Regions from separate parts of the Yinghuangia aomiensis genome, predicted to be linked through region 2. Evidence: riboswitches for the same ligand, from Rfam matches in the RefSeq annotation. Region 2 holds a riboswitch; the other holds the start of a gene.
The links. Region 2 has a riboswitch for S-adenosylmethionine ahead of ABEA93_RS07830 (aminotransferase class V-fold PLP-dependent enzyme). Riboswitches for the same ligand answer to the same signal wherever they lie in the genome.

Region 1: another riboswitch for S-adenosylmethionine. It lies ahead of thrC (threonine synthase); the one in region 2 lies ahead of ABEA93_RS07830 (aminotransferase class V-fold PLP-dependent enzyme).

The regions. Positions count from the first base shown of each region.
Region 1 is NZ_BAABHS010000014.1:103,970-111,481, reverse strand. It holds gene ABEA93_RS20480 (alpha,alpha-trehalose-phosphate synthase (UDP-forming)) at 1-385, opposite strand, end outside; gene ABEA93_RS20475 (glucosyl-3-phosphoglycerate synthase) at 484-1,467, opposite strand; SAM riboswitch class I at 1,657-1,797, shown strand; gene thrC (threonine synthase) at 1,811-3,085, shown strand; gene ABEA93_RS20465 (ubiquitin-like small modifier protein 1) at 3,125-3,403, shown strand; gene ABEA93_RS20460 (cold-shock protein) at 3,932-4,135, shown strand; gene groL (chaperonin GroEL) at 4,483-6,108, shown strand; gene ABEA93_RS20450 (hypothetical protein) at 6,595-6,972, opposite strand; gene ABEA93_RS20445 (DUF4031 domain-containing protein) at 7,126-7,407, shown strand; gene ABEA93_RS20440 (HD domain-containing protein) at 7,411-7,512, opposite strand, start outside.
Region 2 is NZ_BAABHS010000004.1:343,166-350,677, reverse strand. It holds gene qcrA (cytochrome bc1 complex Rieske iron-sulfur subunit) at 1-918, opposite strand, end outside; gene qcrC (cytochrome bc1 complex diheme cytochrome c subunit) at 933-1,736, opposite strand; gene ctaE (aa3-type cytochrome oxidase subunit III) at 1,801-2,421, opposite strand; gene ABEA93_RS07845 (hypothetical protein) at 2,849-3,256, shown strand; gene ABEA93_RS07840 (response regulator) at 3,452-3,871, shown strand; gene trpD (anthranilate phosphoribosyltransferase) at 3,998-5,080, shown strand; SAM riboswitch class IV at 5,175-5,289, shown strand; gene ABEA93_RS07830 (aminotransferase class V-fold PLP-dependent enzyme) at 5,337-6,749, shown strand; gene ABEA93_RS07825 (Lrp/AsnC family transcriptional regulator) at 6,803-7,090, opposite strand; gene ABEA93_RS07820 (rhomboid family intramembrane serine protease) at 7,129-7,512, opposite strand, start outside.

The DNA of each region.
Region 1 (7,512 bases), on a different contig from region 2:
ACTCCTTGCGGAACCGGCCGTCGAAGACCGGCTTGGTCGCCGTGTCGTACAGCAGGTGGTGGATGAACCACAGCGTCGAATTGGCTATGGCGTTGTACGCCCGCGCGAACGTCCCCGGGTCGATGTCCAGCATGTGGACGGCCAGGCCGCCGGTGTCGTACCCGGCCCGGTCGATCCGCCCGGCCGGCGCTTCCCGCGCCGCGGTGCGGTCGGCCTCCGACAGCGCAGCGCACACCCAGACCGCGCCGGTGCCCTGGCCTGCCGCGGAGAGCCCGGACACGAGGCCGCCGCCGCCGCGCCGGACGCTCAGCGAACCGTCGTCCTCGGCGTGGAACGACACCGGACCGCGGTTGGACGCGACAAGGACACGTGCTTGGGCGCTCATGCCTGCAAACCTAGCCATCCGGCCGGTCGGACAAACCCCGGCGCCGTGCCGCGCACCCGGGCGCGGGCGCGGCGCGCCGTCCGGAACGGCCCGCGGGATCAGCCGGCGAGCGCGTCGCGGGCGCGGTACTCCGGGATCGTGATCATCGGGGGCCGTTCGTGCGCGGCCACGTCGTGGCTGGTCACCCGGAACCCCTTCTCGTCGCGCTCGAACTGGGCGAACAGCGTGTTGAGGCCGCCCGCGCCCTTGCGCACCCGGCCGTCGCGGTGCAGCCGCTCCAGCACCGCCTGCCAGATCTCGCCCGCCATCCGGCCGAGCCCGGCTTCGTCCTGGTGGCTGTGCCGCCGCACGCCCACGTCGACCTGCGCCATCGCGTCCAGGCCGACCAGGTTCAGGGTGTCGACGAGCATCGCGGTCTCGATGCCGTAGCCGCACGGGAACGGCAGGCGTTCCAGGAGGTGGCGGCGCACCGCGTACTCGCCGCCGAGCGGCTGCACGAACCCGGCGAGTTCCGGCCAGTACATGTTGAGCAGGGGGCGCGCCACCAGCTCGGTGACCCGGCCGCCGCCCGCGGGCACCATGGTGTCGCCGATCTCCAGCGGCCGGTCGTACATCGCCTTCACGAGCTGCACGGACGGGTCGGTCAGCAGCGGGCCGAGGATGCCGGACACGAAGTCCGCGGAGAACCCGCGCAGGTCGGCGTCGACGAAGCAGACGAGGTCGCCGGTGGTGGCGAGAAGCGAACGCCACAGCACCTCGCCCTTGCCGCGCACCGCGGGCAGCCGGGGCAGGATCTCGTCGCGGTGCACCACGCGGGCGCCCGCCGCGGCGGCGACCTCGGCGGTGCGGTCGGTGGACCCGGAGTCGACCACGACCAACTCGTCGACGAGCGGGTGGCGCTCCATCAGCTCGCCGCGGATCGTGCGGACTATCGCCCCGACGGTCGGCTCCTCGTCGAGGGCCGGCAGCACCACGCTGACCCGGATCTGCCCTGCCCGCTTCGCTTCCACCAGCCTCGGGACCGGCCAATCGGCGGCGGTCGAGGACCTCCGGTCCAGCCAGCGGCTCACCTCGGGCAGCACTGTGACGTTCCCCTGTCGCTTCTTGCGCGCATCGTGCGATTCGTGTGTCTATCGTCTCGCGTGGCGGACGGCGATGATCGGCGGGTGGCCGCTTCGGTTACAGTCTTCGTCACGAGGTACGACGATCGCACGTCGACCCGGACAAATGCGGTGCACGAGCCGGTGATACGGCCCACTAGCCCGCCATACAGCTCATCCAGAGGGGCAGAGGGAACGGCCCGTTGAAGCCCCGGCAACCATCCGATCGGTACCCATGTGCATTGCACGCGGGCCTCCCGGCGGACTGGTGCCAAGTCCGTCCCGCGGGAACCCCCGTGGGGAAGATGAGGAGAGAGGCCTCGCCATGGCTACACCCACGATCGATTCCGCCGCCCTGACCTCCGGTGCCTTCGGCCCCGCGGCCGCCTTGTCGTGCCGCGAATGCGGTGAGCGCTACGACCTCGGCCCGATCTTCGCGTGTGCGTTCTGTTTCGGGCCGCTGGAGGTCGCCTACGACTTCTCCGGCGGCGTGACCCGCGAGCAGATCGAAGCCGGTCCGAACAACATCTGGCGGTACGCGCCGCTGCTGCCCGTGTCCGCGGACGTGGCCTCCCGCCCGAACCTCAACCCGGGCTTCACCAAGCTGGTCGTCGCCCGCAACCTGGGCCGCGAGCTGGGCCTGAAGGACCTGTACGTCAAGGACGACTCGGGCAACCCGACGCACTCGTTCAAGGACCGCGTGGTGGCCATCGCCCTCGAGGCGGCCCGCAACTTCGGCTTCACCACGCTCTCCTGCTCGTCGACCGGGAACCTGGCCGGCGCCGTCGGCGCCGCGGCCGCCCGGGCGGGCCTGCGCTCATGCGTGTTCATCCCGTCCGACCTGGAGGCCGGCAAGGTCGTCACGGCGGCCGCCTACGGCGGCGAGCTGGTCGCGATCGAGGGCACCTACGACGAGGTCAACCGCTTCTGCTCGGAGCTGATCGGCGACCCGGTCGGCGAGGGCTGGGGCTTCGTCAACGTCAACCTGCGGCCGTACTACGGCGAGGGCTCCAAGACGCTGGCCTACGAGATCGCCGAGCAGCTCGGCTGGCGGCTGCCCGAGCAGATCGTGATCCCGATCGCGTCCGGCTCGCAGCTCACCAAGATCGACAAGGGCTTCCGCGAGCTGATCAAGCTCGGCCTGGTCGAGGACGCCCCGTACAAGATCTTCGGGGCGCAGGCCGAGGGCTGCTCGCCGGTGTCCGCCGCGTGGAAGGCCGGGCACGACGTGATCCGGCCGGTCAAGCCGGACACCATCGCGAAGTCCCTGGCCATCGGCAACCCGGCGGACGGGCCCTACGTGCTCGACGTGTGCAAGCGGACCGGCGGCGCGGTGGAGGACGTCGACGACACGCAGGTCGTCGACGCGATCAAGCTGCTGGCCCGGACCGAGGGCGTCTTCGGCGAGACCGCGGGCGGCGTGACCGTCGGCGTGCTGCGCAAGCTGGTGGAGACCGGGCAGCTGGACCCGGACGCCACGACCGTCGTCCTCAACACCGGCGACGGCCTCAAGACCCTGGACGCCATCGAGGGCACGACGGGCGCGACCGCGACCATCCGCCCTTCGCTGGACGCGTTCCGCGCGGCCGGCCTGGCCTGACGCCGCCTCCGTAAGAGCCCCGAAAGGTTGATGACACAGATGAGCGTTTCCGTCCGCATTCCGACGATCCTGCGCACCTACACCGACGGCGCGGCCGAGGTCACCGCCGAGGGCGCGACGCTGGCCGAGGTCGTCGAGTCGCTGGAGAAGAGCTACCCGGGCATCGCGGCGCGCGTGCTCGACGACACCGGCAAGCTGCGCCGGTTCGTGAACGTCTATGTCAACGACGACGACGTGCGTTTCGCGGACGGCCTGCAGACCGCGACGCCGGACGGTGCGAACGTCTCGGTGATCCCGGCCGTCGCGGGCGGTTGTTGATCCCGCAATAAACGAAGTCCGCCGCCCGGTGCACCGGGCGGCGGACTTTTTTCATGATCCCCACCTTTTCATGATCCCCACCTGAGGCCCACCAGAGCGCCTTGCGGCGTGCCGCATTCGGAACCGCCGATTCCGTGGAAGGCTGGTGCCGGTGCACTCCGGTACTACCGCATTTTCCGGAGATGTCGCGGCAACCGCCACAGAATCCCGTGGCCGGGATCACACCCGAAATGTCCTTGTTGTCGCATTTATTGCGGAGTGAAATGCGGCTTTTCGTGGTGTACGTCACGCTCCGAGGCTTTTATTCCTCCCGGATTTCTCGTCCGTTTGACCTGTTGCGTCGGGCACGCATCCGGATACATTCAGCCGCGGTCGGACGGTTCCACGTACTGGTTCCTGGTGTGTGGCAACAACTCGCGAACCTGCTTGCCCTGTGCTGACTTCACTCAGTCGGTCAAGAAGTAAGCGAACGACCCGGAGCTGCGGCGCGCAGTTTCCGTGAAAGGGCCAGTAACAGGGGAGTTAGGAATGGCTCAGGGCACCGTCAAGTGGTTCAACGCGGAGAAGGGGTACGGCTTCATCGCGGTCGACGGTGGTGCGGACGTCTTCGTCCACTACAGCGCGATCCAGATGGACGGGTACCGGACGCTTGAGGAAGGACAGCGGGTCGAGTTCGAGATCTCGCAGGGGCAGAAGGGCCCGCAGGCGGACATGGTCCGCGTGACCGGCTGAGCCCGTTCACAGCTCTTCTGAATACTGCTTTTCTTCTTCAGACGTGCCGAAGGCCCGGTCCCCCGTGCAGGGGGGTCCGGGCCTTCGGCGTGCCCGGGGTGCGCAGGAGCGGGCGGGACGGCAGGGGCGGCAGCGCCGCGCGGGCCCTGATACGGCCGGGTCCGCTTGCACTCGACCTACCCGAGTGCTAATCATTGGCGTTAGCACTCTGGATGTGAGAGTGACAAAAGGACCGGGCAGACGAGGTCCGGAGGCCGTGGGGGAAGGATCCCCGCGGAGTCGGGTCGTCCGTCGCGGGCGTCGGCCGGTCCTTCAGCATCCACCCCGTTCTGGGAGGACCTCACCACATGGCCAAGATCATCGCGTTCGACGAAGAGGCGCGTCGCGGCCTTGAGCGCGGGATGAACCAGCTCGCCGACGCCGTCAAGGTCACGCTCGGCCCCAAGGGCCGCAACGTCGTGCTCGAGAAGAAGTGGGGCGCGCCCACCATCACCAACGATGGTGTGAGCATCGCCAAGGAAATCGAGCTGGAAGACCCGTACGAGAAGATCGGCGCCGAGCTGGTCAAGGAGGTCGCGAAGAAGACGGACGACGTCGCCGGTGACGGCACGACGACCGCGACCGTCCTGGCCCAGGCGCTCGTGCGTGAGGGTCTCCGCAACGTCGCCGCCGGCGCCAACCCGATGGCCCTCAAGCGCGGCATCGAGAAGGCCGTCGAGGCCGTCTCCGAGCAGCTGCTCAACCTTGCGAAGGACGTCGAGACCAAGGAGCAGATCGCTTCCACGGCCTCCATCTCCGCCGCCGACCCGCAGATCGGCGAGATGATCGCCGAGGCGATGGACAAGGTCGGCAAGGAAGGCGTCATCACCGTCGAGGAGAGCAACACCTTCGGGCTCGAGCTCGAGCTCACCGAGGGCATGCGCTTCGACAAGGGCTACATCTCGCCCTACTTCTCCACCGACCCGGAGCGTATGGAGGCCGTCCTCGACGACCCGTACATCCTGATCGTCAACAGCAAGATCGCCTCGGTGAAGGACCTCCTCCCGCTGCTGGAGAAGGTCATGCAGAGCGGCAAGCCGCTCGCGATCATCGCCGAGGACGTCGAGGGCGAGGCCCTGGCCACGCTCGTCGTCAACAAGATCCGCGGCACCTTCAAGTCCGTCGCCGTCAAGGCCCCGGGCTTCGGCGACCGCCGCAAGGCCATGCTGGGCGACATCGCCATCCTCACCGGTGGCCAGGTCGTCAGCGAAGAGGTCGGCCTCAAGCTGGAGAACGCGGGCATCGACCTGCTCGGCCGCGCCCGCAAGGTCGTCGTCACCAAGGACGAGACGACGATCGTCGACGGCGCCGGCGACTCGGACCAGGTCGCGGGCCGCGTGAACCAGATCCGCGCGGAGATCGAGCAGTCCGACTCGGACTACGACCGCGAGAAGCTCCAGGAGCGCCTCGCCAAGCTGGCCGGCGGCGTGGCCGTCATCAAGGCCGGCGCGGCCACCGAGGTGGAGCTCAAGGAGCGCAAGCACCGCATCGAGGACGCGGTGCGCAACGCCAAGGCCGCCGTCGAGGAGGGCATCGTCGCCGGTGGTGGCGTGGCCCTGCTCCAGGCGTCCGAGGGTGCGTTCGGCAAGCTCGAGCTGGACGGCGACGAGGCCACCGGTGCCGCGATCGTCAAGCTCGCCGTCGAGGCCCCGCTGAAGCAGATCGCGGTCAACGCCGGCCTCGAGGGCGGCGTCGTCGTGGAGAAGGTGCGCAACCTTCCCTCGGGCCACGGCCTGAACGCCGCGACCGGCGAGTACGTCGACCTGGTCGCGACCGGCATCATCGACCCGGCCAAGGTGACGCGCTCCGCGCTGCAGAACGCGGCCTCCATCGCCGCGCTGTTCCTCACCACCGAGGCCGTCATCGCGGACAAGCCGGAGAAGGGCGGCGCCCCGGCCGGCGGCGCCCCCGACATGGGCGGCATGGACTTCTGATCCGAGGGCCCGGTGACCGGGCCCGCGGACCGGACGGCGGGTATTCGACGCCGAGGTCTCTTCGGAGGGCGGCATCCCCTTGGGGGTGCCGCCCTCCGGCGTTTCCGGCGGAGTTCCCCGGCCGCGCCGCGCGGAAAATGCCTGGCGGCAGTTCCCGACCGGCTCCTAGCATCGTGAACGTGCCTGCGGGAACGACGAGTTCCTTCCGTCTTGGTGACAGTTGCCTGCTAAGCAACCGCCGGGTTCAAAACCCGAAACGGAACCCGTGACCTACCCGCGGGCACCCAGTGAGGGGCGCGAATATCCACCAGACACGCCCTGGACGCGGACGCGGGGGCGGGGTGCGGTCGAAGCGGCAGGAGGCGCCCCGACCCTTGATCAAGCCCTGCCCGCCCGCGCGCGTCTCCCCGCGTGATCGCCTCGCGCACCCCGCGTCGTGCCGCTGTCCCACGCCTCGCCCCTGCGTTGCCCCGTCGGCACTCCGCCCTACTCGGCCGCCGACAGCCATCCCAGCGGGGCGACCGGGGCCGCCGCCTTCTCGCACATCCACGTCGGGTCTTCGCCCAGTTCGGGTTCCAGGTAGAGCTGGTGGGCGTCCTCCGTGTCCGCGTGGTGCGGGCAGGCGGGCCAGCGGATGCCCGTTTCGTCGAGGGCTTCCTGGACGTCCTGCGCGACGAGCCCGGGCGCGAACTTCGCGCCGTCCGGCCACTCGCGGCACCACCAGCGGCGCCCCGCCACGGCGTCCTCGACGAGGGACACGATGGCGGGGTCGGTGGCGCCGCACGCGGTCAGGTCGCGCAGCACCACCGCGCGGGCTTCGTGCAGGGCGGTTTCGACGGGGTCTTCGATGGGGTCTGCGTCCACGCCCCCATTGTCCGCGGCCGCGGGCGGTGCCGGGGCGGGGGCACGCGGCACGGCCGCCCGGATCGCATGGCGGGCAGGGCCGATCGCGTGGCGGGACCGTCGTCCGCCGCGTCCCCCGGGCCCGTCGGCCGCGCCGCGGGGGATGATCGACCCGTGACGGTACTCATCGATCCCCCCACGTGGCCCGGTCACGGCCGCATGTGGTCGCACCTGGTCAGCGACGTCTCCTACGACGAACTGCACACGTTCGCGCGCGCCTTGGGCGCGCCCGAGCGCGGGTTCGACCGGGACCACTACGACGTCCCGGCGGAAATGTACGACCGGGCGATCGCGCTGGGCGCGCAACCGGTCGGCGGCAAGGAACTCGTGGCGCGGCTCAACGCGGCCGGGCTGCGGCGGAGGAAGCGGCGCAACGCGGAGGCGGCGCCGGAGTAGCGCTCAGCCCTGCTGCCGCGGAATCCCGCCTTCCAGCCGCTCCAGCTCCGTCCGCAGGTTCCGCCGCGCCGGCTCCTCGTAGCGGGCGTAGCCCATCGGCGTGTG
Region 2 (7,512 bases):
CACCGCACCGTCGTCGGCGAGGTCGAAGGTCGACTGGTGGCACGGGCAGAGCAGGTGGTGCGTCTGCTGCTCGTACAAGCCGATCGGGCAGCCCACGTGGGTGCAGATCTTCGAGTACGCCACGATGCCGTTGTACGACCACTCGAGCTGCTTCTTGGACTTGATCTCGTCCGGCTCGAGGCGCACCAGGAGGATGGCGGCCTTGCCCATCTCCTCCAGGTACTCGTGGTTGTCCTGGTCGAGACCCTCCGGCTTGCCCATGACGAGCGAGCCCTTGGTGATGTGCTCCGGACGGAGCGGCTTGCCGGTGTTCTCGTTGATGATCGTCGTGAGGCCGTTCTTGCCGTGCCGGCCCCAGAAGGTGTGGCGCAGCGCCACGCCCGGCAGCGGGCCGAGGTCGCGCAGCAGCACCACGCCGGACAGCGGGACCAGCGCCATGGCGCCGATCATCGTCCGGCGGATCAGCGGCCGACGGCCGATGACCGAGTCCGCGGCACCCTGCTGGAACTCGCGGATGGCCGCCTCGCGGTCCTCCGGGGAGGACTTGAGCTCGTGGCGCTCCTGGACGATCTCCTCGTCCGTCATCAGCGTGCGCGCCCAGTGGATCGCGCCGGCGCCGATGCAGAACAACGCGACACCGAGCGTGCAGCCCAGGGCCAGGTTGAGGGCGCCCACCTTCCCGAAGAAGAAGATGTCGATGATCTTGTACTTGTCGATGCTCACGTACGAGGCGATGAAGCCCGCAGTGGCCAGCATCGAGATCACGAACAGCAACGACACCTGGCGCTCGGCGCGCTTGGCGGCCTTCTCGTCGATGTCGGTGCGCCGCGGCTCGTGCGCCGGGAGGCCCGGGTCGGCGAACGGGTCGAGAGCCGCGGCCGAGGCGTGCGCGGCCTCCGGCAGCTTGTCCTCTGACATGTCCTGGTGGCTACTCACTTGTTCCTGGCCTTGGGGGTACGGGCGGCGATCCAGATGGCGGCGGCGATCACGATGCCGAGCCCGAACGTCCACACGAACAGACCTTCGGAGACCGGGCCGAGGCGGCCGAGACCGAGACCGCCCGGGTTCGGCTCGTCCTTCGTCACGCCGGTGATGTAGGTGACGATGTCCTTCTTCTGCTCCGGCGGCATGATCTGGTCGTTGAAGGACGGCATGTTCTGCGGGCCGGTCAGCATGGCCTCGTAGATGTGCTTGGGGTCGACGTCCTTCAGCGGCGGAGCGAACTTGCCCTCGGGCAGCGCGCCGCCCTCACCGGAGAAGTTGTGGCACTGCGAGCAGTTGGTGCGGAAAAGCTCGCCGCCCGCGGGGACGTTCCCGTTGAGCGCGTACTCTTCCGGCTTCGGCACCGCCGGGCCCGCGCCCAGCGACGCGATGAACGCGCCGATCTGGTCGGACTGGGCCTGGGTGTACGCGGTGGGCTTGCGGACGGCCTGGGGGCCCTGCTGCTGCAGCGGCATGCGGCCGGTCATGACCTGGAAGTCGACCGAAGCCGCACCCACGCCCACCAGGGACGGGCCGTCGCTCGTGCCCTGGCCGTTGAGGCCGTGGCAGCTGGAACAGCCGCTCAGGTACAGCTTCTTGCCCTCTTCGACGGCGATCGAGGAAGGGGCGTCCTCGGCCTGCGCCGACTTGGCGGGCGCGAACGCGGCGTACAGCCCCCCGGTCGCCGCGAGCGCGAAGAGTAGGACGACGATCGCCGCCAGGGGGTGGCGCCGTCGTGCGGAGAGCTTCTTCACCAAAAACCTCGGTTGGGTTCGTCGTTCTAGTCGGTCGGACCGGCGGGCCCGGAAACGCCTACGTCTACTTGATGAGGTAGATCGTGGCGAACAGCCCGATCCACACCACGTCGACGAAGTGCCAGTAGTACGAGACGACGATCGCGCTCGTGGCCTGCTGGTGCGTGAACCGCTTGGCCGCATACGTCCGCCCGAGAACGAGCAGGAACGCGATGAGGCCGCCGGTCACGTGCATGCCGTGGAAGCCGGTCGTCATGTAGAAGACCGAGCCGTAGGCGGCCGACGAGAGCGTCAGGCCTTCCTTGACCAGCTCGGTGTACTCGTACACCTGTCCACCGATGAAGATCGCGCCCATGATGAACGTGATCACGAACCACATGCGCAGCTTCTTGACATCGCCGCGTTCGGCCGCGAAGACGCCCAGCTGGCAGGTCAGGGAGGAGAGCACCAGGATCGTGGTGTTCACCGACGAGAACGGGACGTTCAAGAGCGAGCTGCTCTGATCCCATACCTCGGGTCCCTGGACCGACCGGATCGTGAAGTACATCGCGAACAGGGCCGCGAAGAACATCAGCTCCGACGCCAACCAGACGATCGTGCCGATGCTGACCAAGTTGGGGCGGTCGACCGCCCCGTGGGGCGCATGCCCGGTTTCTACTGCTGTTGCTGTCGCCACGGCCGCCATTATTGCGGTCGCCGGATCTGCCCGCGCTTCGGGGGGCATCCTTCGCTGAACGTGTCTGACGGCGGGTGCTGTTCCCGGGCGGCGAGATTCGTCCGAACGGGTGGCGAAGCCCTCCCTATAAGAGGGACGTTGCCCCCTGGCCGGGCGCGGTCCCGGCCGGCAGTGGGCGCCGGAACCGCAGGTCCGGGGGGTCCGCGCGGGAATTCCTTGATCCGTTCCGAGATCGTTCGCCGGCAATTCGGCGCGTCGAGTTGACGGACTGTGCGAGGGCGTCGGCAAATCCGTCGGTCACGCTGGGTGAATCTCGATCGGGTGAATCCCGTATCGGCACCGCCAGGGTTCGCCCGAACGAGGGAGGCGGCGGCGAACCCGGCCGGGAAACACGGGCAGGCGGAGCGCGCCGCGGAGGGGCGGGTAGCGTCGCGGCATGGCCATGGCAGGAATCGGGCGGTTCTTCCGCCGCCGGAGTGCGGACGCCGCACCCCCGCTCGTCGACGACGGCACGCTCGTCGTGGTCGGCGAGAGCTTCGACCCGGCGCGCGCGGACTCGGCGGTGCTCGCGGACCTGGCCGAAAAGGGCGTACAGGTCGAAGGTCGCGAACTGGTCCTTCGTCACGTCCTCCGGCTGCCGGACGCCGCCGCGGCGGCCGAGGCGGCCCGGCTGCTGGCCCCGGACGGCTGGACGGTCGCCCCCGGCCCCGACGGCGTCACGCATGCCGACCGGCAGCAGAAGGTCACCGCCCTCGAACTCGCTCGCGAACGCAGCCGCATGGCGGGACTCGCGCAGCGGCTGGGGGGCGACGCGGAGGGGTGGCTGCTGCTGGGGAGGGAGTGAGGGCGAGGCGCCCGGTCCGAATCGGGAAATATGTCCCGTTCATTGGCTCTTGCCCGCGCTCGCTTGTCGATCACGTGCTTGGAGTCCGTGATCCGCGAGGGGTAGCATCCGCGGTGTTGTAACGCGGATCACAGCGGGACCGCATCCGGGCTCCGGGCGGCGGACGCCGGCGGACGACGACCAGGGCAGGTGGCTATGGCGCACAGCGGCGACACCATGACCGTCCTCGTGTACAGCGACGACCGCAACACCCGGCAGAAGGTCATGCTCGCGCTCGGCCGGCGCCCCGCGGCGGACGTGCCGCGGCTGGAGTACTACGAGTGCGCGACCGAACCCGCGGTCATCGCCCGGATGGACAAGGGCGGCTACGACTTGGTGGTCCTCGACGGCGAGGCCGCGCCCGCCGGCGGGATGGGCATCTGCCGCCAGCTCAAGGACGAGGTCTACAACTGCCCGCCGGTGCTCGTGCTGGTCGGCCGCCCGCAGGACGCGTGGCTGGCGACCTGGTGCCGCGCCGACGCCGTGGTGTCGCATCCGCTCGACCCGGTCACCCTCGCGGCGTCCGCGGCGGGCTTGCTGCGGACCCGTGCCGCGGCCCGCACGCGCGCTTCCTGACCGGCCGACGCGCCTCGGGCGTGTCCGAGGCGCGCGCCGACCATCCTGCGGACACGCCGGAATGCGCTTGCCGCGCGCGGCTACGCTGAGTCCGACCTGATCGGACACGTCACGCGGGAGCGGACCATGAGCGCCTCGGCCTCGGCAGCGGTGAAGAGCACCAACCCCGGGCAGGGCCGGTCCTGGCCGGACGTCCTCACGGCGCTGATGCACGGCGAGGACCTCGACGCGCCGACCACCGCGTGGGCGATGGACCGCATCATGTCGGGCGAGGCGACGCCGGTGCAGATCGCCGGGTTCGTCGTGGCGCTGCGCGCCAAGGGCGAGACCGTCGAAGAGGTCACCGGCCTCGTCGACGCGATGTACGGGCACGCGGTCACCATCGAGGTGCCCGGTCCGATCGTCGACATCGTCGGCACCGGCGGCGACCGGGCCCGCACCGTCAACATCTCCACGATGTCCGCGATCGTGGTCGCCGGGACCGGCGCCACGGTCGTCAAGCACGGCAACCGGTCGGCGTCCTCCGCGAGTGGCGCGGCCGACGTCCTCGAAGCCCTCGGCGTGCGGCTGGATCTGACGCCGGAGCAGGTGGTGCGCACCGCCGTCGACGCCGGGGTCACGCTGTGCTTCGCGCAGCGCTTCCACCCTTCCCTGCGGCACGCGGCGCAGGCCCGCAGCGAACTCGGCGTGCAGACGACGTTCAACATCCTCGGCCCGCTGACCAATCCGGCGCGCGCGCCGCACGCCGCGGTCGGGGTGGCGGACCCGCGCATGGCGCCGCTGATGGCGGGTGTGTTCGCCCGGCGCGGCGCGTCGGCGCTGGTGTTCCGCGGCGACGACGGCCTCGACGAGCTGACCATCACCACCACGTCCAAGGTGTGGATCGCCCGGGACGGCGAGGTCCGCGAAGACCGGGTCGACCCGCGCGACTTCGGCATCGCGCAGGTGCCGATCGAGGCGCTGCGCGGCGGCGACGCGGCGCACAACGCCGGAGTCGTGCGGCAGCTGCTCGCGGGTGAGCGCGGCCCCGTCCGGGATGCCGTGCTGCTCAACTCCGCGGCGGCGCTGGCCTCCCTGCACCCGGCCGACGACACGCCGCTCGCCGAGCGGCTCGCGGACGGCATCGCCCGCGCGGCGGACGCCATCGATTCGGGCAAGGCCCAAGCGGCGCTCGACCGGTGGGTCGAGACCACGCGCTCCTTCGGCTGAACCCGTTTCACGCACCGGTATCGGCCGTCTCGCGATGCGGGACGGCCGATATCCGTGTTGAGCGGCCGCCGCTGATGGGGTAATAATCCTCCCAGGTCACGAGTGACAGCGTTTTGGCCCCGGCTTGCTGTCCGGCAACCCTCCTCCGCGGCGGGGTGCCCCGGGTGATGACCAGGCCGGACGCAACAGCGCTCCGGCAAGCGCGGACCCTCTCGACGCACTGGCATTCCGGGGTCCTCGACCCTGGAGGCTCGCCATGTCCGCTGTCGCTTTCGTCACCGAATCTTCCGTTTTCTCCGCTTCGGCCGACGGTGTGCTGCCCGCGCCGCTGCCGGTCGTCGGGCGCGACGTGCGGGTCCCGCTGGTCACCGGCGGCGACGCCGAATACGCGGCCCTCGACTACGCGGCCAGCGCGCCGTGTCTCCAGCGGGTGTGGGACGACGTGGCCGCGTACCTGCCGTACTACGGCAGCGTGCACCGCGGCGCCGGCTACCTGTCGCAGCTGTCCACGGACCTGTACGAGCAGAGCCGCGCCACCGTCGCCGGCTACCTGGACGCCCGCGCCGACGACGTCGTGCTGTTCACCCGCGGCACCACCGACTCCCTCAACCTGCTCGCCGCCGCGCTCCCGGCCGGCACCCGGGTGTTCGTGTTCGAGACCGAGCACCACGCGGCGCTGCTGCCGTGGCGCCGCACCGCCGACGTCACCCAGCTGCCCGCGCCCGGCAGCCCCGCCGAAGCGGTCGCCGCGCTCGACGCCGCCCTCGCCGCGAGCGACCCGGGCACGCCGCGGCTGGTGTGCGTGACCGGCGCGTCCAACGTCACCGGCGAGCTGTTCCCGGTCGCCGAACTCGCCGCCACGGCGCACCGGCACGGCGCGCGCATCGTGCTGGACGCCGCGCAGCTCGCGCCGCACCACAAGGTGTCGCTCGCCGGGCTCGACGTGGACTGGGTCGCCTTCTCCGGCCACAAGCTGTACGCGCCGTTCGGCGCGGGCGTGCTGGCCGGGCGCGGCGACTGGCTCGCGGAGGCCGAGCCGTACCTGGCGGGCGGCGGCGCGAGCAAGACCGTGACCGCGGACGCCGTGGAGTGGAACGACGGTTCGGCCCGGCACGAGGCCGGTTCGCCGAACGTCGTCGGCGCCTACGCGATCGCGTCGGCGTGCCGCGCGCTCGACGAGGCCGGCCTGGAGGGTCTCGCCGCGCGCGAGGGAGCGCTGCTGGCGCGGCTGCGCGCCGGGCTCGCGGACATTCCCGAGGTGCGCACGCTCGACCTGTTCGGTCCCGAGTCGGCGCGCGTCTCGGTGCTGTCGTTCGTGGTGGAGGGGTGGAACAGCTCGCGGTTCGCCGCCGCACTGTCCGCGGAGTACGGCATCGGCGTCCGCGACGGCCTGTTCTGCGCGCACCCGCTGGTGCGCAAGCTCCTCGGCGGCCGCTCGGACGCGCCCACCGAGTGCGGTGCGCCGGACGCGCCCGCGGGGGAGCAGAACCTCAACGCGATCCGGGTGAGCTTCGGGGCGGGTACGCCCGAGGAGCACCTCGACCGGTTCGTCGCCGCGGTGCGCGAACTGGTCGCACGCGGGGCGCGGTGGACGTACCGCACGGACGGCGGGCGCTGCGTGCCCGAGGCCGACCCGCGGGGCCCGGTGTCCGCGGCGGCGCTGGGCTGAAATCCGGGCGCCGCCGGGCCGCCGGGCCGGTAGGCCGGGTTGGGCCGGTCGGTCTAGAAGCCGTCGTCGAGGCCGATGGCGAAGGCCGCTTCCAGGTCGTGCTTGGAGTAGGTGCGGAACGCGATGTGCGTTTCGGTGTGCACGACGCCCGGCACCTTGTTCAGGCGCCCCGGGATGACGTCCGCCAGTTCGTCGTGCTCGCGCACCCGCACCATGGCGACCAGGTCGAACTCGCCGGTCACCGAGTACACCTCACTGACGCCGTCGATCGCGGCGATCGCCTCGGCGATCTCCGGAATGCGGTCGACGCCTGCCTTGACGTGCACGATCGCGGTGATCACAGCGGCGGCCTCTCGTGGGACGGAACGGGAGTACGAGCCTACCGGGGCGGATCACCCGGCTGGATGACCGGCGCGGCAGGCAGGGTGGGCGCCCCCGCGAACGAGCTTTCGTGCACGACCGGGACGCGTTTGCCGCGGTCGGGGTGCCGGTCGCGGTGGTACAGCGCCCACGCGTAGCAGAAGCCCGCGGCGAAGCCGACCAGGTGCGCGGCATAGGCGACGTTGGCTTCGCCGTTGACACCGATGCCCCGGAAGTACAGCCACTGCAGCACGAAGTAGAAGCCCAGCACGAGCCACGCCGGGAACCGCAGCGGAAGGAAGAGGAGCAGCGGCACCAGGCTCGTCACGCGCGCCTTCGGATAGAGATAGAGGTAGGCGCCGAGCACCGCGGACACCGCGCCGGACGCGCCCACCAGCGGCTG